2 regions of the Variovorax sp. J31P179 genome follow, and region 2 is predicted to be linked to the other one. Evidence: riboswitches for the same ligand, from Rfam matches in the RefSeq annotation. Region 2 holds a riboswitch; the other holds the start of a gene.
What was found. A riboswitch is a leader RNA that binds a small molecule or an ion and turns the genes downstream of it on or off. The one in region 2 is predicted to bind glycine.
Positions count from the first base shown of each region.

Region 1: another riboswitch for glycine. It lies ahead of gcvT (glycine cleavage system aminomethyltransferase GcvT); the one in region 2 lies ahead of QTI17_RS16270 (D-amino acid dehydrogenase).

Region 1 covers NZ_JASZYL010000003.1:226,435-236,126, reverse strand. Annotated here, with positions in the region: gene QTI17_RS09250 (ABC transporter permease/substrate-binding protein) at 1-23, shown strand, start outside; gene QTI17_RS09245 (TRAP transporter substrate-binding protein) at 133-1,104, shown strand; gene QTI17_RS09240 (TRAP transporter small permease) at 1,195-1,689, shown strand; gene QTI17_RS09235 (TRAP transporter large permease) at 1,686-2,963, shown strand; gene QTI17_RS09230 (hypothetical protein) at 3,046-3,546, shown strand; glycine riboswitch at 3,577-3,679, shown strand; glycine riboswitch at 3,690-3,805, shown strand; gene gcvT (glycine cleavage system aminomethyltransferase GcvT) at 3,855-5,015, shown strand; gene gcvH (glycine cleavage system protein GcvH) at 5,079-5,456, shown strand; gene gcvP (aminomethyl-transferring glycine dehydrogenase) at 5,484-8,393, shown strand; gene QTI17_RS09210 (YciI family protein) at 8,510-8,932, shown strand; gene QTI17_RS09205 (YciI family protein) at 8,955-9,386, shown strand; gene QTI17_RS09200 (RNA polymerase sigma factor) at 9,398-9,692, shown strand, end outside.
Region 2 covers NZ_JASZYL010000005.1:495,865-505,556, forward strand. Annotated here, with positions in the region: gene QTI17_RS16245 (phosphatase PAP2 family protein) at 1-373, opposite strand, end outside; gene QTI17_RS16250 (MFS transporter) at 384-2,330, opposite strand; gene QTI17_RS16255 (hypothetical protein) at 2,334-3,203, opposite strand; gene QTI17_RS16260 (helix-turn-helix domain-containing protein) at 3,329-4,063, shown strand; glycine riboswitch at 4,202-4,309, shown strand; gene QTI17_RS16265 (FAD-dependent oxidoreductase) at 4,389-5,618, shown strand; glycine riboswitch at 5,622-5,707, shown strand; glycine riboswitch at 5,723-5,831, shown strand; gene QTI17_RS16270 (D-amino acid dehydrogenase) at 5,920-7,317, shown strand; gene QTI17_RS16275 (FIST signal transduction protein) at 7,278-8,546, opposite strand; gene QTI17_RS16280 (PhaM family polyhydroxyalkanoate granule multifunctional regulatory protein) at 8,557-9,258, opposite strand; gene QTI17_RS16285 (VOC family protein) at 9,395-9,692, shown strand, end outside.

The DNA.
Region 1 (9,692 bases), on a different contig from region 2:
GCCGCGCGGCGCGGGCGCCCTGAACATGTGATGTCCGTGAAAGTCCCGACGTCGCGAGTCCGGTATTTGCCGCATAGTCGAGGGTTGCTTCGCGGGCGAGCCCGCACACCTTCCCACTCAGGAGACTTCCCCATGAAATTGAGCCAACTGGCCGCAGGCCTGATCCTCGGCTTTGGCATCGCGAGCGCGGCCCTTGCGCAGACGACGATGAAGATCAGCATCTCGACCTCGCAGAACTCGCACCAGGGCGTCGCCATCGACACCTTCGCAAAGGAAGTCGCCGCGCGCACCAACGGCCGCTACAAGGTCGAGACCTTCTACAACGGCTCGCTCGGCGGCGAACGCGAATCGATCGAGGCGGTGCAGCTGGGCACCCAGGAACTCGCCTTCTCGTCGACCGGCCCGGTGCCCAACTTCGTGCCCGAGACCAAGATCCTCGACGTCCCCTTCCTGTTCCGCGACAAGGCGCATGCGCGCGCCGTGCTCGACGGCCCGATCGGCCAGGAGATGCTGGGCAAGTTCGACGCCAAGGGCTTCAAGGCGCTGGGCTGGGGCGAGAACGGCTTCCGCCACATGACCAACAGCAAGCGCGACGTCAAGGCGCCCGAAGACCTGAAGGGCCTGAAGATGCGCACCATGGAGAACCCGGTGCACATCGCGGCCTACAAGGGCTTCGGCATCATCACCACGCCGATGGCCTTCCCCGAGGTCTTCACCGCGCTCCAGCAAGGCACGGTCGATGGCCAGGAAAACCCGCTGCCGGTCATCATCTCGGCCAAGTTCGACCAGGTGCAGAAGCACCTCACCTTGACCGGCCACGTCTACTCGCCCTGCATCTTCGTGATGAACAAGGCCGCCTTCGACAAGCTGAGCGCCGCCGACAAGCAGGCCTTCCTGGACGCCGCCAAGGAAGCCATCAAGGCCAACCGGGCCCGTGTCGACGAGGACGACGCCAAGGGCGTGGCCGACCTGCGCGCCAAGGGCATGACCGTGATCGACAACGTCGACAAGGCCAAGTTCGTCGCCGCGCTGGCGCCGGTCAACGCCGACTTCGAGAAGCAGTTCGGCAAGGCCAACCTCGACAAGATCCGCGACGTCAAGTAATGCCATCCGCGGCCGCGACATGCTCGCGGCAGCGCGCGCCCGCTCAGTCTCACTGGCGGGCGCTTTTTCGTTCGATTCCCTGATGCCCCTATGAAATCCGCCTTCCTCGCACTCGACCGCTGGACCACCGGCCTGGCGATGGCGATCGCCTGCTTCATGCTGGTGGTCGCCTCCTCGCTCGGCGTGTTCCAGATCGTCACCCGCTTCGTGCTCGAACAACCGGCCGAATGGTCCGAGATCCTGATCCGCATCAGTCTGATCTGGATGGTCTTCATGGGCATCCCGACCGCCTTCCGCCAGGGGGCGATGGTCAGCGTCGACGTGCTCTACCGCTGGAGCCCGCCGAAGGTCCGTCGGGTGCTCGACTGGGTGGTGTGCCTGGCCGCGCTGACCCTGATCGCGGTGATCATCTGGTGGGGCTGGGACTACGCGCAGCGCGGCAGCGTGCAGTCGATGGCCGGCCTCGAATCGATCTCGATGTTCTGGGCCTACGTGGCGCTCCCCGTGGGCGGCCTGTTCTGCGTGATCGGCATCGTCGCCAACCTGATCGACCCGCAGCGCAACGAACTGGAAACCGCCCAATGACGCCGGTGATGGTCATCACGATGGTGGTGTGCTTCGCACTCACCATCTCCGTCGCCGTCTCGATCGGGCTGGCTTCGATCCTCGGCATCCAGGCCTCCAACGCGAACATGCTGATCTCCGTCAAGGAGATGTTCAACGCGATCAACAAGTTTCCCCTCGCCGCCATCCCCTTCTTCATCCTGGCCGGCAACCTGATGGAAACCGGCGGCATCTCGCGCCGGCTGGTCGACTTCGCCAAGAGCCTCGTGGGTGGGGTGCAGGGCGGCCTGCCGATGACCTGCGTGCTGACCTGCATGATCTTCGCCGCGGTGTCGGGCTCCTCGGTGGCGACCACCTTCGCCATCGGCGCGATCCTGATCCCGGCGCTCATCAAGCACGGCTACCCGGTCGGCTACGCGGCCGCGCTGCAGGCCACCAGCGCCGAGCTCGGCGTGATCATCCCGCCCTCGATCCCGATGATCCTGTACGGCGTCAGCGCCGAGGTCTCGATCGGCGAGCTGTTCATCGCCGGTTTCGGCCCGGGCATCCTGATCAGCCTGGCGCTGATGGCCTTCGTCTATGTCTATTGCAAGTTCAAGGGGCTGGGCAAGAACGATGGCGAAGGCCGGCTCAGCGTCGGCACCGCCACCTGGCGTGCGGGCTGGGCCTTGCTGATGCCGGTGATCATCCTCGGCGGCATCTACGGCGGCATCTTCACGCCCACCGAGGCGTCGGCGGTGGCGGTGCTCTACGCGCTGATCGTCGGCACGCTGATCTATCGCGAGATCCGGCCGGCCGAGCTCTATGCGGTGCTGCGCAAGTCGGTGGTGTCCTCGTCGGTGATCATGTTCATCATCGCCAACGCCGGCCTGTTCGCCTTCCTGATCACGCGTGCCGGCGTGCCCGACGCGATCGGCCGCTGGCTGCAGGAGGTGCTGCAGTCGCCAGCGATGTTCCTGCTCGGCGTCAATGCGGCGCTGTTCGTGATCGGCATGTTCATCGAGACCAGCGCGGCGATCATCGTGCTGGCGCCGATCCTGGCGCCGGTGGCGCAGCACTTCGGCATCGATCCGGTGCACTTCGGGCTGGTGATGGTGGTCAACCTGGCACTGGGCATGATCACCCCGCCCTTCGGCGTCAACCTGTTCGCGGCCTGCACGGTGGCGCGCATCTCGCTGGACCGGATCGTTCCCTACCTGATCCCCTTCGTGCTGGTGATCCTGGCCTGCCTGATGGTGGTCACGTACGTGCCCGGCATCTCGCTCGGATTGCGCGACCTGGTCTACGCCAAGTAGCGCCGGCGCGGGCGGTTTCACGAAGCCGTCACGCGCAGGGCCCATGCTGCGGCGCTTGCCCACCGCAACGCCGCAGCATCCCATGTTCCTCACCAAGACCGACAAGGCGCGCCACGAACTCCTGCCCGGCCGCCGCACGCTGGGGCAGCGCGAGCGCGCCCTGCTGCTGATGGCCGACGGCCAGCGCTCGCTGACCGATTTCGGCGCCCTGTTCGGCGGCCGCGAGGAAGCCGGCCGGGTGGCGCGCCACCTGCTGCAGGAGGGCTTCCTGCAGGGGCGCCAGGTCGAAGCGGTCGAAGTGATCGAAGCGGCGCCGGTCGCGGCCGACATCTTCGACGGCAAGCCCTCGCTGGCCACCACCCGCATGTTCCTGTTCGACCTCTGCGAGCGCATGTTCGTGCGCCGCGACCCGGTGCTGGCCGAGCGCTTCCGCGAAGCGCTGCGCGAGGCGCGCGACCGCGATTCGATGCTGGTCACCGCCCGCGCGATGCTCGGCGAGATCGAGCAGGCGGCGGGCGCCCCGCGCGCGGAGGCGATCCGCGAGCGCATCGAGAAACTGCTTCCGGCATCGCCGGTGCACTGAAGTCGCCGGCCGGCTCCCGATTCCCTTACACTTCCCCGGTCAGGAGAGCGTCCCGCCGCGGTGGGGCCGCCGAAGGCGCAGGTCCCCCCAAACAAGGGCCCGAACGCTCAGGCAAAAGGACTGACAAGGCGCCCGGGTCCGGGCGTTTCCTTGCTGGAGAGAGGTGGTTCGGCACGCCAGGCGTGCCGTGCCGCCCACCGAAGGAGCAAACCCCGATCGTGGGGCGAATCTCTCAGGTAAAGCGGACAGCAGGGGTGGCCCATGGCTTCTCGTCATGGAACAAGCACTGCCCCTTTGGAGAACCGCCCTTGGCCGCCGCATCCGACGTACTGCTGAAGACCCCGCTCCACGGCCTGCACCTGGAGCTCGGCGCCCGCATGGTGCCCTTCGCGGGCTACACCATGCCGGTGCAATACCCCGCCGGTCTGATGGCCGAGCACAAGCACACCCGCGCAGCCGCCGGCCTGTTCGACATCTCCCACATGGGCCAGTTGCGCCTGGTGGGGCCCGATGCGGCCGCCGCCTTCGAGAGCCTGATGCCGGTCGACGTGATCGGCCTGGCGCCGGGCAAGCAGCGCTACGGCCTGCTGCTGAACGACCAGGGCGGCATCCTCGACGACCTGATGTTCTTCAACGAAGGCAACGACTCGCTGTTCGTGATCGTCAACGGCGCCTGCAAGGCCGCCGACATCGCCCACATCCAGGCCCGGATCGGCCAGCGCTGCCAGGTGCAGCCGATGCCCGACCACGCGCTGCTCGCGCTCCAGGGTCCGCAGGCCGCGGCCGTGCTGGCGCGCCTGTCGCCGGGCATCGAGCGCTTCGTCTTCATGACCGGCGGCCCGGTCCGGATCGGCGGCATCGAGGCCTTCGCCACGCGCAGCGGCTACACCGGCGAAGATGGCTTCGAGATCTCGGTCACGGCCCAGGACGCCGAAGCGCTGGCCCGGCTGCTGCTGGCCCAGCCCGAGGTCCAGCCGATCGGCCTGGGAGCCCGCAATTCGCTGCGGCTCGAGGCCGGCCTCTGCCTCTACGGCAACGACATCGACGAAAACACGACACCGGTCGAAGCGGCGCTGAGCTGGGCGATCCAGAAGGTCCGGCGCAGCGGCGGTGCACGCGAAGGCGGTTTTCCGGGCGCGGCCAGGGTGCTGGCCCAGCTGACTGCCGCCAGCGGCACCGCCGGCCACCTCGACCACGAGACGCTGAAGCGCCAGCGCGTCGGCCTGGTCGCGCTGGAGCGCGTGCCGGTGCGCGAGGGCACGGTGCTGGAATCCTTCGAGGGCCTGCCCATCGGCCAGGTCACCAGCGGCCTGCTGGGCCCCAGCGTCGACCGGCCGGTCGCCATGGGCTACGTCGCGCTGGCCTATGCCGAACCGGGCACCCGGCTGCAGGCCATGGTGCGGGGCAAGCCGGTGCCGATGGAAGTCAGCACGCTGCCCTTCGTGCCGGCCCGGTACTACCGCGGCTGACGCCCCTCTTCTCCAAATTCTCCGATTTCTCCAAGCCAGCCTTTTTTCCAAGGAGTTTTCCCCATGACCATCAAATACACCAAGGACCACGAGTGGGTGCGGCAGGAAGCCGACGCGGCACTGGTCACCGTCGGCATCACGGTGCATGCACAGGACGCGCTCGGCGACGTGGTCTTCGTCGACCTGCCCGAAGTCGGCAAGAAATTTGCCCAGGGCGAGGTCGCGGGTGTCGTCGAATCGGTCAAGGCCGCGGCCGACGTCTTCATGCCGGTCTCCGGCGAAATCATCGAAGTCAACGAAGACCTGCGCGCCGATCCCTCGCTGGCCAACAGTGCGCCGATGGACGGAGGCTGGTTCTTCAAGGTGCGGGTGAGCGAGCCGGCCCAGCTCGAGCCGCTGCTCGATGAAACCGCCTACGAGAAGTTCTCCGCCGACAACTGATTCCCACGCCCACCACCCGAGCCCTCCATGCCGACGCCCGTGCCTTCCCATCCCTCGCTGCGCGAACTGCAGAACGCCGAAGAATTCATCGCCCGCCACATCGGCATCGAGGCCGAAGACGAGCCGGCGATGCTCGCGGCCATCGGTTCGACCACGCGCGCCGAACTGATCGACGGCATCGTGCCCCCGGCGATCCGCCGCAGCCGGCCGATGCGGCTGCCGGCGCCGATCACCGAGGCCGACGCGCTGGCCGAACTCAAGGCGATCGCGGCGAAGAACAAGGTGGCGAAGAGCTTCATCGGCCAGGGCTACTACGGCACCCACACGCCGGGCGTGATCCTGCGCAACGTACTCGAGAACCCCGCCTGGTACACCGCCTACACGCCCTACCAGGCCGAGATCTCGCAGGGCCGCATGGAGGCGCTGGTCAATTTCCAGACCATGGTCTGCGACCTGACGGGCATGGCGATCGCCAACGCCTCGATGCTCGACGAGGCCACCGCCGCGGCCGAGGCGATGACGCTGGCGCGGCGCAGCGTCAAGAGCAAGAGCAACGTGTTCCTGGTCTCGGGCGACTGCCATCCTCAGACCATCGAGGTGCTGCGCACCCGGGCAGCGCCGCTCGGCATCGTGGTCAAGGTCAGCACCGCCACCGAGCCGCTGCCGCTGCTGATGGCCAGCGGCGGCTTCTTCGGCGCCCTGGCGCAATACCCTTCCACCACCGGCCACGTGCACGACCTGCGTCCGCTGGCAGGCCACGCCCACCAGTGCCAGGCGGCCTTCTGCGTCGCCGCCGACCTGCTGGCCCTGACCCTGCTGGCGCCGCCCGGCGAGTGGGACGCCGACATCGTCTGCGGCACCACCCAGCGCTTCGGCATGCCGATGTGCAACGGCGGCCCGCATGCGGCCTACCTGGCCTGCCGCGACGAGTTCAAGCGCTCGCTGCCCGGCCGGCTGGTCGGCGTCAGCGTCGACGCCCACGGCCAGCCGGCCTATCGGCTCGCGCTGCAGACGCGCGAGCAGCACATCCGGCGCGAGAAGGCGACCTCGAACATCTGCACCGCGCAGGTGCTGCCGGCGGTGGTCGCCAGCATGTACGCGGTCTACCACGGACCCGAAGGGCTGCGCCGCATCGCGCAGCGGGTGAGCCTGCTGACGGCGGTGCTCGCACAGGGCCTGGAGCAGATGGGCCGCGAACTGGTCAACGACACCGCCTTCGATTCGCTCACCATCCGCACCGGCGAGGACACCCAGGCCATCCACGAACGCGCCGAAGCGGCGGGCGTCAACCTGCGCTGTCGCCTGCAGCAGCATCTGGGCCTGTCGCTCGACGAGACCACCACGCGCGCCGACGTCGAGATGCTGTGGGGCCTGTTCGCGACCGAAGGCACGCGCGGACCCGACTTCGATGCCATCGCCGCCACGGTGAGCATCCGCATTCCCGAGGGCCTGCGCCGCACGAGCGGCTTCCTGGCGCATCCGGTGTTCAACACCCACAAGAGCGAGACCGCGATGCTGCGCTACATCCGCAGCCTGAGCGACAAGGACCTGGCGCTCGACCGCAGCATGATCCCGCTCGGCAGCTGCACCATGAAGCTCAACGCGACCAGCGAGATGATCCCGATCACCTGGCCCGAGTTCGCGAACATCCATCCGTTCGCGCCGGCCGACCAGCTGCTGGGCTATGCGCAGCTCGATGCCCAGCTGCGCGCCTGGCTTTGCGAGGCGACCGGCTATGCGGGCATCAGCCTGCAGCCCAACGCCGGATCGCAGGGCGAGTACGCGGGCCTGCTCGCGATCAAGGCCTTCCACGAGGCCCGGGGCGAAGCGCACCGCAACGTCTGCCTGATCCCGTCTTCCGCCCACGGCACCAATCCGGCCAGCGCCCACATGGTGGGCATGAAGGTGGTGGTGACCGGCTGCGACGCCGAAGGCAATGTCGACATCGACGACCTGGCGCGCGCCTGCGAGCAGCATCGCGACACGCTGGCCGCCGTGATGATCACCTACCCCAGCACCCACGGCGTCTTCGAGACCCGCGTCAAGGAGCTCTGCGAGATCGTGCACGCGCACGGCGGCCGGGTCTATGTCGACGGCGCCAACATGAATGCGCTGGTCGGCGTGGCGGCGCCGGGCGAGTTCGGCGGCGACGTGAGCCACCTGAACCTGCACAAGACCTTCTGCATCCCGCACGGCGGCGGCGGGCCGGGTGTCGGCCCGGTCTGCGTGGTCGAGGACCTGGTGCCCTACCTGCCCGGCCATGCGACCGGCGGACTGGCGTCCAACGGCGCGGTCGGCGCGGTGTCGGCGGCGCCGCTGGGCAATGCCGCGGTGCTGCCGATCAGCTGGATGTATTGCCGCATGATGGGCGCCAAGGGCCTGCAGGCCGCGACCGAGACCGCGATCCTGAGCGCCAACTACATCAGCGCCCGGCTCAAGGACCACTTCCCGACCCTCTACGCGAGCCCCAATGGCCACGTGGCGCACGAGTGCATCCTCGACCTGCGTCCGCTCAAGGACGCCAGCGGCGTCAGCGCCGAGGATGTCGCCAAGCGGCTGATCGACTACGGCTTCCATGCGCCGACCTTGAGCTTCCCGGTGCCCGGCACGCTGATGGTCGAGCCGACCGAAAGCGAACCGCTGGCCGAGCTCGACCGCTTCATCGACGCCATGATCGCGATCCGGGGCGAGATCCGCCGCATCGAGGAAGGCATCTGGCCGAAGGAGGACAACCCGCTGCGCAACGCGCCGCACACCGCGGCCAGCCTGCTCGGCAGCGAATGGACGCGCCCCTACTCGCGGGAGCTCGGCGCCTTCCCGCTGGCCAGCCTCCGGCAGACCAAGTACTGGCCGCCGATCGGGCGGGTCGACAACGTCTACGGCGATCGCAACCTGTTCTGCAGCTGCGTGCCGGTGGACGCCTACGCCAACGGCTGAGGCGAGATACATATTTTTTCAATCGACGGCCTGCGGGCTGTCGATTTCGCCTCCGCTGCTTCGACGTCCTGGAGAGCCCGGCAGCCCGCCGGCCTCGCAACCGAAGGAGCAAGGACATGCGATTCATGGTGATCGTCAAGGCCAGCAAGGAATCCGAAGCCGGCGTGATGCCGAGCCAGCAGCTGCTGACCGACATGGGCAACTACAACGAGGCGCTGGTCAAGGCCGGCGTGCTGCTCGCCGGCGAAGGCCTGCACCCGAGCTCGAAGGGCGCGCGCATGCGCTTCACCGGCAAGGAGCGCACCGTCATCGACGGCCCCTTCAGCGAGACCAAGGAGCTGATCGCCGGCTTCTGGCTCTGGCAGGTGCGATCGAAAGAGGAAGCACTCGAATGGCTGCGCCGCGCTCCCTTCGACGATGGCGTCGAACTCGAGCTGCGCCAGGTGTTCGAGATGGACGATTTCGGCGCCGCGCTCACGCCCGAGCTGCGCGAGCAGGAAAAGCGGGTGTTCGACGCGGCCCGCTCGAAGCGGCCTTGAACGCACCGATGGAGGCACGACCATGAAGTTCATGATCATCCGCAAGGCCGACGCCGAGACCGAGGCCGGCGCCATGCCGACCGCACAACTGGTCAGCGACATGATGGCCTACAACAAGGCGATGATCGATGCCGGCGTGATGCTCGACGGCATGGGCCTCAAGCCCAGTGCCAGCGGCGGCGCCCGCATCCAGTTCGCAGGCGGCAAGCCGACGGTGGTCGACGGGCCCTTCGCCGAGACCAAGGAACTGGTTGCCGGCTTCACCCTGATCCAGGTCGGATCGCGCGAGGAAGCGCTCGAATGGGTCAAGCGCTGGCCGCCGATCGACGGCCACGGCAAGGTCGCGCTGGAGCTGCGCCAGGTCTACGAGGCGGAAGACTTCGGTGCCGAGTTCGCGCCCGAGATCCGCGAGCAGGAAGCGCATCTGCGCGAACGCGCCGCGGCCCGCGATTGAGACGACGGCGCATGGACGCGACCGAGACGCACCGCACGATCAACGCCGTCTGGCGCATCGAGTCGGCCCGCATCATCGGCGCGCTGGCGCGCCGGGTGCGCGACGTCGGCCTGGCCGAGGAACTGGCGCAGGACGCGCTGCTCGCGGCCCTCGAGCAATGGCCGCGCGAAGGCATCCCCGAGAATCCCGCCGCCTGGCTGACGGCGGCCGCCAAGCACCGCGCGATCGACCTCCTGCGCAAGCGCACGCTGCACGCCCACAAGGAAGGCGAGATCGCCCGCGAGATCGATGCCAGGCACGCCATCG
Region 2 (9,692 bases):
GCGCCAGCCGGGTGGCGCCGATGAAGGCGGCGAACAGCCAGCCGAAAACGGCCGCCGCGACCCGCGCGCGGTGCCCCTGGCGCGAGACCGCCAGCCAGCAGGCCACGGGCCAGACGCTGGCGGCGATCGCCGTGTGGCCGCTGAAGCCCGTGAAATCGAGCCGGGCGCTGCCGATGCCCCAGCCGAGGAAGGCGATCTTCGACGCGGCGATCAGGCTGCCGCCGAAGCCGAACAGCAGGATCCACAGCCACGCCAGCGGCCGGGTGGGGCTGCGAATTCCGAGCCAGACGCCGATCCAGAGCGAGGCCGGCAGCAGGAAGCCGCTGTCACCGAACCAGGTGATCGCGTGCAGGAGATCGTGCAAATGGGGCATCGGCGGGGCGTCAGGTGCCGAGAAGCACGCTGACGCGCCGCTGAAGGGATTCGGGCTGCACCTCGGCGCGGGGCATCGCGCTGCCGACGCGGAGCCCGACGCGGCTGAAGAGGCCGCGCCGGAACGGCCGCACCATCGCCACCTGCTGGCCGTCGCGCTGCTCGATCCGGCTGAAGTAGGAGCCCCAGAGATTGGTCAGCGCCATCGGCACCACCGGCGGCTCCATGCCTTCGGCGCGCGCGGCCTCGATGATCTTCATCACGCCGCCCTTGAAGGGCTGCAGGCTGCCGTCGCGCGTGATCGCGCCCTCGGGAAAGATCGCCAGCAAGTCGCCCTCGCGCAGCACCTGAACGGCGTCGGCGAAGGCCTGCTCGTAGGCCGCCGGGTCTTCCTTCTGGGGCGCGATCGGGATCGCCTTGGCGAGCCGGAACAGCCAGCCGAGCACCGGCACGCGGAAGATCCGGTGGTCCATGATGAAGCGGATCGGGCGCGGGCTGGCGGCCATGAGCAGCACCGCATCGATGAAGCTGACGTGGTTGCAGACCAGCACCGCGGCGCCCTCCTCCGGAATGTGCTCCTGGCCCTGGATGTCGAAGCGGTAGACGAAGCGCGACAGCACCCAGGCCACGAAACGCAGCAGGTACTCGGGAACCAGCATGAAGATGTAGAAGGCGACCACGGCGTTGGCGATGCCGGTGAACAGGAAGATCTGCGGGATCGTGAAGCCGGCCTTGAGCAGCACCCCGGCGATGACCGAGCTGGCGATCATGAAGAGCGCGTTCAGGATGTTGTTCGCCGCGATGATGCGGGCCCGGTGGGTGGGCTGGCTGCGCATCTGGATCAGCGCATACATCGGCACGCTGTAGAGCCCGGCGAACAGCGACAGCAGGCCCAGGTCGGCCATCACGCGCCAGTGCGCCGGCTGGGCCGTGAAGGTGCCCAGCCCCATCTGCGCGGCGGCCGGCAGCCCCCGCGAGGCGAAGTACAGGTCGATCGCGAACACGCTCATGCCGATCGCACCGAGCGGCACCAGGCCGATCTCGACCTGGCGGCGGCTGAGCGTCTCGCACAGCAGCGAGCCGGCGCCGATGCCGACCGAGAACACCACCAGCAGCAGCGAGGCCACCTGCTCGTCGCCGTGCAGCACCTCCTTGGCGAAGCTCGGGAACTGGGCCAGGAAGACCGCGCCGAAGAACCACATCCACGAGATGCCCAGCAGCGAGCGGAACACCACCACGTTGCCATGCGCCAGCTTAAGGTTGCGCCAGGTCTCGCTGACCGGGTTCCAGTTGATCTTCAGGCCCGGGTCGGTGGCCGGCGCCGGCGGGATCGCCTGCGCCACCGCGCGGCCGGCCAGCGCCAGCAGCAGGCAGGCCACGGCCACCGTCGCATGGCCGACCTGCGGCAGGGCCACCAGCAGCCCGCCGGCCACCTGGCCGAGCAGGATGGCGACGAAGGTGCCCATCTCGACCATGCCGTTGCCGCCGGTCAGTTCGCGTGGCGCCAGCACCTGCGGCAGATAGGCGAACTTGACCGGGCCGAACAGGGTCGAGTGCAGCCCCATCAGGAAGACGCAGGCGAGCAGCACCCCGGCGTCGGCCCGCAGGAAGCCCCAGGCCGCGATCGCCATGATCGCGATCTCGAGGTTCTTGACGAAGCGGATCATCTTCGTCTTGTCGTGCTTGTCGGTGAGCTGTCCCGCGGTGGCGGAAAACAGCAGGAAAGGCAGGATGAACAGCGCCCCGATCGCCAGCCCGGCCATCGCCGGGGGCATCCAGGCCAGCTGCAGCTGGTAGGTCACCATCACCGTGAAGGCGAACTTGAACAGGTTGTCGTTGGCGGCACCGGCGAACTGGGTCCAGAAAAAGGGCGCGAAGCGCCGCTGCCGCAACAGCGCGAACTGGTTGGCGTGGCCTTCGGGCAGGCGGGTGGAGGCAGCTTCGGTGGTGGGCGTCATGTTTCAGGTGGAGGCGGCGGAGCGCGTTCGCAGGGAAGCGGCGTGCGAATTGTGCCGCAGCGTCCGCCGCCCCATCACCTGCAGGGCGTGCAGCACCGGCAGCGCCGCCAGGGCCGCTGTCAGGTGCTTCAGGCTGTGGCCCGACACCAGGTGCCGGGTGGCCTCGAAGATGGCGTGGTCCGCGAGCTCGAACAGCTTGGCCAGGGCATAGAAGAACACCACCCAGCCGAGCTTGAGGCCGATCGCCCCCGCTACCGGCCGACACAGCGCCAGCGCCAGCACCAGTGCCATGCCGCCGAACTGCACCACGGCCCAAGGCAAGGCGTTGCCGTACTTTTGGCAGACCGCCGCCGCCAGCAGCCCGCCCGCGAGCGTGAACCAGGCGGCCGGCCAGCCGGCGCGGGCGCTGACCCGCTCGCAGACCGCGAAGCCGACCAGGCCCGAGAAGGCCACCGCCATGCCTGCGCGGTCCGCGGCCAGCCGCAGGTCGTCGGGCTGCAGGTGATAGAAGGCCGAGCCGAGCGCGGTCAGGATCAGGCCGGCGAAGAACATCCAGGCGCAGTCCAGCGCATTGAAGGGCGGCAGCGCGAGCGCCTGGGGCAGCGGCGCGGCGTCCTGCAGCCGCTCGTGGGCACGGTCCAGCCAATGCAGCCAGCGCAGGCCCCAGATGCCCAGCACCGCGAAAGGCAGGTTGCTCAGCACGTCCATGGCGTTCGGCAGCGTGCGCCAGGACTGGCCATCGGCGAAGGGCGCGCCGCCCAGCGCCGGGGCCGCGACCGAGGGCCCGAGCACCGCGGCGCTGACCAGCAGCAGGGCCAGCGCGAGCAGGGAATGTTCACGACGGGTGAGCGACGGCAGGGACGGCAGGGACATGGCAGGCTCCGATGGGTGCGCGTGGGAGCTGAATCTAGGTTGTCAACCCACCGGCCGGCATCGAGAATCGATACGGAGCACTTTTTCACCACTTCGGGTATCAATCCGCAATACTTCCTCCGCCCATGAGTACCACTGTCGACCTGGTCAATGCCCTCAAGAACGAGCTCAAGTCCGCCCACATGACCTATGCCGACCTGGCCAAGTCGCTGGACATGGCCGAGTCCAGCGTCAAGCGGATGCTGGCCAAGGGCGACATGCCGCTGACCCGGGTCGACGCCATCTGCCGGGCCCTGAAGATCGACTTCGCCGAACTGGCACGCCGGGTGGCCGACGCCCAGCCGCTGCTCAAGGAGCTCACGCTCGAACAGGAAAAGGCCGTGGTCAAGGACAAGAAGCTGCTGCTGCTGGCGATCTGCGTGCTGAGCCAGTGGACGCTGGAGCAGATCGTCGGCGCCTACCGGATCACCGAGGCCGAGTGCATCGGCCACCTGGCCCAGCTGGACCGCATCGGCATCATCGAGCTGCGGCCGCTGAACCGCTACCGGCTCAAGCTCGCCAAGACCTTTCGCTGGCGGCCGCACGGGCCGGTGATGGACTTCTTCCGCGAGAACGTGGTGCTCGACTACTACCGCGGCGGCTTCGACGGCCCGGCCGAAGGGCTGCTGCTGGTGCACGGATCGATCAGCAAGTCGCTGGCGCCGGCCTTCCTCGACCGGCTCCAGCGGGTGGCGCAGGACTTCGCCCAGCAGCACCAGACCGACCAGAAGCTGTCGCCCAAGGAGCGCGAGGGCTACACGCTGCTGCTGGGCATGCGCAACTGGGAGTTCGAACTGTTCACCCGCCTGCGCCGGGCCTGAAAACACACGAAACCGGTTTCTTCTGTAAGATTCGCCCAGCAGAAAAGCGGACGCATCCGTCCCACCGATGGCGCAATCTCCCATGAACGCTCAGGTGAACCGCCCCCGCAGCGGTTCAGACACTGCCTTATTCGTGATCAATCGCCGACTGGAGAGTCACCACGCCACGTGGTGCACCGAAGGAGCAAACCCGTTGCCGGTCGCAGCGCGGTGAAACTCTCAGGTAACAGAGACAGGGGGAGCGGCATTCTGAACCCCGGGTCTTGCCGCTTGCCACAGTAAGCGCTAACGCCCGCCGTTCATGCCCTCCCACAAGGATTCGGACATGCGCGTGGTTGTACTTGGCGCCGGCTTGCTCGGCGTGACTTCGGCCTATTACCTGCAACAGCTGGGCCACGAAGTGATCGTGGTGGATCGGCACGCAACACCAGCGGCCAAGGCGCGCGGCGTCGCTGCCGCCCGTCCCGGCGCAGCGACTGCGACCGCGCCGCCGAAGCGGCGCGGCAAGAAGCTCTCGACACTGCGCAGCCGCATCCGCCGCGGCTTTGCGCGCCTGATCGACCGCGCCGTGGGCACGCCGCCGAAGCGAGATCCGCTCGATCACCTGGTGCGCCTGGCCGCCTACAGCCGCAAGAGCGCGCGCGCCCTGGGCGACGAAACCGGCGTGCCGCACGGCGCCCGCACGGCCGGCCTCATGAACCTGTTCACCGACCCCGAGGCCTTTCGGACCCGGATGGCGAACGCCACCCACTGGTCGGGGCTGGGCTGCGAGGAGCGGCTGCTGTCGGTCGACGAGGCCATCGGCCTGGAACCGGCGCTGGCGGCCATGCGCAGCAAACTGGTCGGGGCCACCTACGCGCAAGAGGATCCGGCGCGCGACCCGGCCCAGTTCGCCGCCGGCCTGGTCTTCCTGTGCCGCGCCGCCGGGGTGCGCTTCCTGACCCGCCACACGGTGGTCGCGCTCAAGGAGCAGGACGGCCGCATCGACCATGTCGAGTTGCTCGATGGCGCCGGCCGGTCCACCACCTTGCGCGGCCAGGCCTACGTGCTGGCGCTGGGCGCGGCCAGCGTGCCGCACGCGGAAGAGCTCGGCATCGACATGCCGCTGCGCTTCGTGCGCGAATACATCGTCACGATGCCGATCCTGGATCCCGCCATGGCGCCGCGCATCGCGCTGCGCGACCGCCAGGGCAAGCTGCGCATCGTGCGGATCGAAACCCCGGCCGGCGACCAGCTGCGGATCCACGCGATCGTGATGGCCGGACTCGACGAGGAGGCCGAACCCGACTCCGACCGCTTCCAGGCGATCGTGCGCCGCACCGAGATGCTGCTGCCCGGCGTGGCCGACGCCAGCCGGGCCAGCTTCGACACGGCGATGCACGCGGTCAGCACCAACCGGCTGCCGATGATCGGCAAGACCCGGCTGCCCAACCTGTTCCTGAACACCGCGCCCGGCACCCGCACCTGGATCCACGCCTGCGGCGCCGGCAAGTCGATCGCGCGCATCGTCAGCGGCCTGCGGCCCGAACTCGACTTCGCGTTCCGGCGCCCTTAGAATCCGCCCACTGCAGGAGAGCGGGCCCACGGGCCCCACCGAAGGCGCAAACTCCCATAAACGCTCAGGTCGGCCCACGTGATGGGCCTGTACTGCACCAACTGTCAAAGCCGTCTGGAGAGCCATCGCGCCCGCGCGTGATGCACCGAAGGAGCAAACCCGCTGCGGGCGCAGCGGGTGAATCTCTCAGGTACCGAGGACAGGGGGAGCGGCAACTCGGACTTCCGGTCCGGTTGCCTTCGTTCCCGTCGGCAATCCGAACCGTCGCGTCCGAGCGCTGCAACCTTCAAGGGTTCTCGATATGCGCGTGATCGTTCTTGGCGCCGGCCTGCTCGGCGTGACCTCGGCCTACTACCTCCAGCAACTCGGCCACGAAGTGACCGTCATCGACCGCCAGGCCACGCCGGCGGCGGAAACCAGCTTCGCCAACGGCGGCCAGATTTCGGTCAGCCATGCCGAGCCCTGGGCCAATCCGGGCGCGCCGCTCAAGGTGCTGCAATGGCTGGGCAAGGAAGACGCCCCCCTGCTGTTCCGCATCCGCGCCGACATGCGCCAGTGGCTCTGGGGCCTGCAGTTCCTGCGCGAATGCACGCCGGCACGCACGCGCCACAACATCGAGCAGATCGTGCGCCTGGGTACGTACAGCCGCGACACGCTGCAGCAGCTGCGGCGCGACACCGGCCTGGCCTACGACCAGCGCACCCAGGGCATCCTGCACTTCTACACGACGCAAAAGGAGTTCGACGCCGCGCTGGCGCCAGCCGAGCAGATGCGCGCGCTCGGCTGCGACCGGCGCGTGATTTCGGCCGACGAGGCGGTGAAGCTCGAGCCCGCGCTGGCCCACATCCGCCCGCAGCTGGCCGGTGCGACCTACACGGCGGAAGACGAATCGGGCGATGCCAACCGCTTCGCGCGCGAGCTGGTCAAGCTGGCCGAGACGGCCGGCGTGCGCTTTCTCATGAGCCACACGGTGACCGCGCTGCGCGAGGCCGGCGGCGCCATCGACCATGTCGAGGCGACGGACAGCGAGGGCCGCTTCCAGCGCATCCGCGGCGATGCCTTCGTGCTGGCGATGGGCTCGCTGAGCCCGCTCTATGCGGCGCCGCTGGGCATCCGGCTGCCGATTTACCCGGCCAAGGGCTATTCGGTCACGATGCCGGTCAAGGACGCGTCCAGGGCGCACCAGGTCTCGCTGACCGACGACGAGTTCAAGCTGGTGTTCTCGCGCTACACCTCCGCCAGCGGCGACCGGCTGCGGATCGCCGGCACCGCCGAGCTCAACGGCTACGACCGCGACCTGAACCGGGTGCGCTGCGAGGCCATCGTGCGGCGCGTCGAGCAATTGTTCCCCGGTGCCGGCGACGCATCCCAGGCACAGTTCTGGACCGGACTGCGCCCGGCGACGCCGAGCAACGTGCCGCTGATCGGCGCCACCCGGCTGCCGAACCTGTTCCTGAACACCGGCCACGGCACGCTGGGCTGGACCCACGCCTGCGGCTCGGGCAAGTCGATCGCGCGGATCGTGAGCGGGCTGAAGCCGGAAGTCGACTTCGCGTTCACCGGGCCTCAAGGCGGCTCAGGCCGGCGCCGGGCCGCCCCAAGGCGGCCTGCGGCCCCCTCGTGGGGCAGCGAAGCACACGAAGTGGCGAGCGTGGGGGCTCAATCCCCCGCGGTGAAGACGGTCAGCACGCCGGTGTAGCCGTAGAGGTGATTGCGGGCGATCTCGCCGGCGGCGAAAAAGCCGACCAGCGGGACGTCGCCGAGGGCATGGCGCACGATCTGCAGCTCGGCACCGGGCGCGCCGAAATGCGGGCCGCCGCGGCCCGAACAGCTGACGTAGATGGCGCCCGCGATGCGGCGCGCCGGATGCGGCGCGGCCTCGGCCTCGCCGGCCGCGACTTCGCGCGCGGTGGCGAGCGTCTGCTCCTGCGGCTCCAGCTCCTCGCGGATCTCCGCGCAGACGCGCATCAGGTCGGCCCGCGCGGCCTGCGCGTTGCGGCGGCAGAAGCTCAGGCGCATCCCGGCCTCGGCGTTGTCGGCGATCGCCACGCCGCGACGCGTCGGGTCGAGGCCGATGATGTGGCGCACCCGGACGTCGGCGCCGAGATCGCCGGTGCGCCGGACGCCGTCGCTGCCGGCCTCGACCAGTCCGACCAGGGTCGCGCGGACCGCGTCGATCGCCTGCTCGGGGGCATCGAGCGAGACCCGCAGGTCGGCCAGCAGCACGTCGAGCGCGGGCTGGCCATCGAGCGCCAGCAACAGGTTGCCGTCGGCCTCGGTGATCTCGCGTTCGCGCGAGACCGGCTGGCAGCCCTGGGTCACGCGCGAGACCAGGCGTACGCCCTCGCCGAACACCACGCCCGACAGGCCGCCCGAGAACACGCCGCCGACCGCGCCATGGCCGCGGATGTTGCCATTGCCGCCGATCGCGAACTGCAGCGAGCCGACCCGCCCGGAGGACAGGCCGCCGAACAAATAACCGGTGTCGGTGCGGTCCGCCATCTCGGCGATCAGTTCGCCGAGTTCGGGTGTCCGCGGGTCGGCATGGACCAGTGCCGTGTGGGCCGCGAAGCCGCTCATTTCGGAGCTGGCCAGCGGCGCCACGCCGGAAAACACCCGGTACTGGTCGCTCGGCAGCTCGCACAGCATCACGCTGAGCGCCGGCTCGTCGAAGTACTCGGCGTTGTTGGCGGCCACGCCGACGCCCACCGTCCCGGTCCAGTCGGTGATCTCGGGCAGCTCGGCGCCCAGGTGATCGAGGATCTCCTGGGCATCTTCCCCGTAGTGGTCGGTGATGTAGAGCAGGCCCAGCGACGGCGCGCGGGCGTAGTCCGGCAGCGCCATCTGCGCCCGCAGCTGCGCCAGCACCAGGCCGGCCGCCATGCGCCATTGCGGATGGGTGGCGTGCCCGCTCGGAAACAGCTTCATGGCTGGCCTTTCAGCCCGCGCGCTTGCGCGCCGGCGCAGGTCGCTTGGCGGACGCGCTGGCGCCGCGGCGCGTGGCCGGCGCCTTCTTGGCGGCGGCGGCCGGCCTCTCGGCGGCCCGGGCCGTTGCGGACGCTGCGCCAGAGCCCGCGTGATCGCCCAGCGGCTGCGGCATCACCGGCATCTTGAGCTGGGAGGCTTCCTGCAGCGCCGAACTGGCGATCTGCTGGAACTGCTGGGTCAACGCACCCCACCACTGGACCGGATCGACGACGCCAGCCGAGTCCTGGGCGGCGGCGGCCTTGGCGCGCTTCGGCGCCGGTGACTCTTCGGCCTCCGGCTGCGCTTCGGGTTCGGGTTCGGGTTCGGGTTCGGGCGCGGCGGTCGGGGTCGGCCGGGTGAAGGCGTTGGCGAGGTCTTCCATGCGGACGTTCATGCCGCGCAAGGTCGAGAGCGTCATCTTCTGCACCTCGAGCGCCTGGATGGTCGCCTTCAGCGCGTGGCCGTTCTGCTCGAGCCAATACTGCACGGTCTTGAGCTCCTGGATGCGCTTGTCGACCTCTTCGACGCTCAGCGTCGGCGCCACCCAGCTCGACAGGCTCGGCAGGCCGGGCACGGCGCCGGGCGAAGCGCTGGCGCCGCCCGTCAGATTCTTGAGGAAGTCGAAGCCCGGAACGAACTGACTGAAGGCGAAGGGCTTGCTGGCGTCGCTCATGGCGTGCTCCGGGTCTGTGTTTGTTGTCCGGGCAGCTTACTCCAAGCGTCAGGGCTTTTGGGGTGCCCGGCTGCATCCGGCACTCGCCATGAGGGCCCGGCTTGTGGACAATGCCCAAACAGACACAGAAAGACACATGTCCATCTTCCATCTCGCCTTCCATGTCCGCGATCTCGACCAGGCGCGCCGCTTCTACGGCGGCGTGCTGGGCTGCGCAGAAGGCCGCAGCACCGACACCTGGGTCGACTTCGATTTCTTCGGCCACCAGATCTCGCTGCATCTCGGCGAGCCCTTCGCCACCGAGCGCACCGGCCGCGTGGGCGAGGTGATGGTGCCGATGCCGCATTTCGGCATCGTGCTCGAGCTGCCGGCCTGGCAGGGACTGGCGAAGCGGCTCGAGGCGTCGGGCATGGACTTCGTGCTCAAGCCGCAGG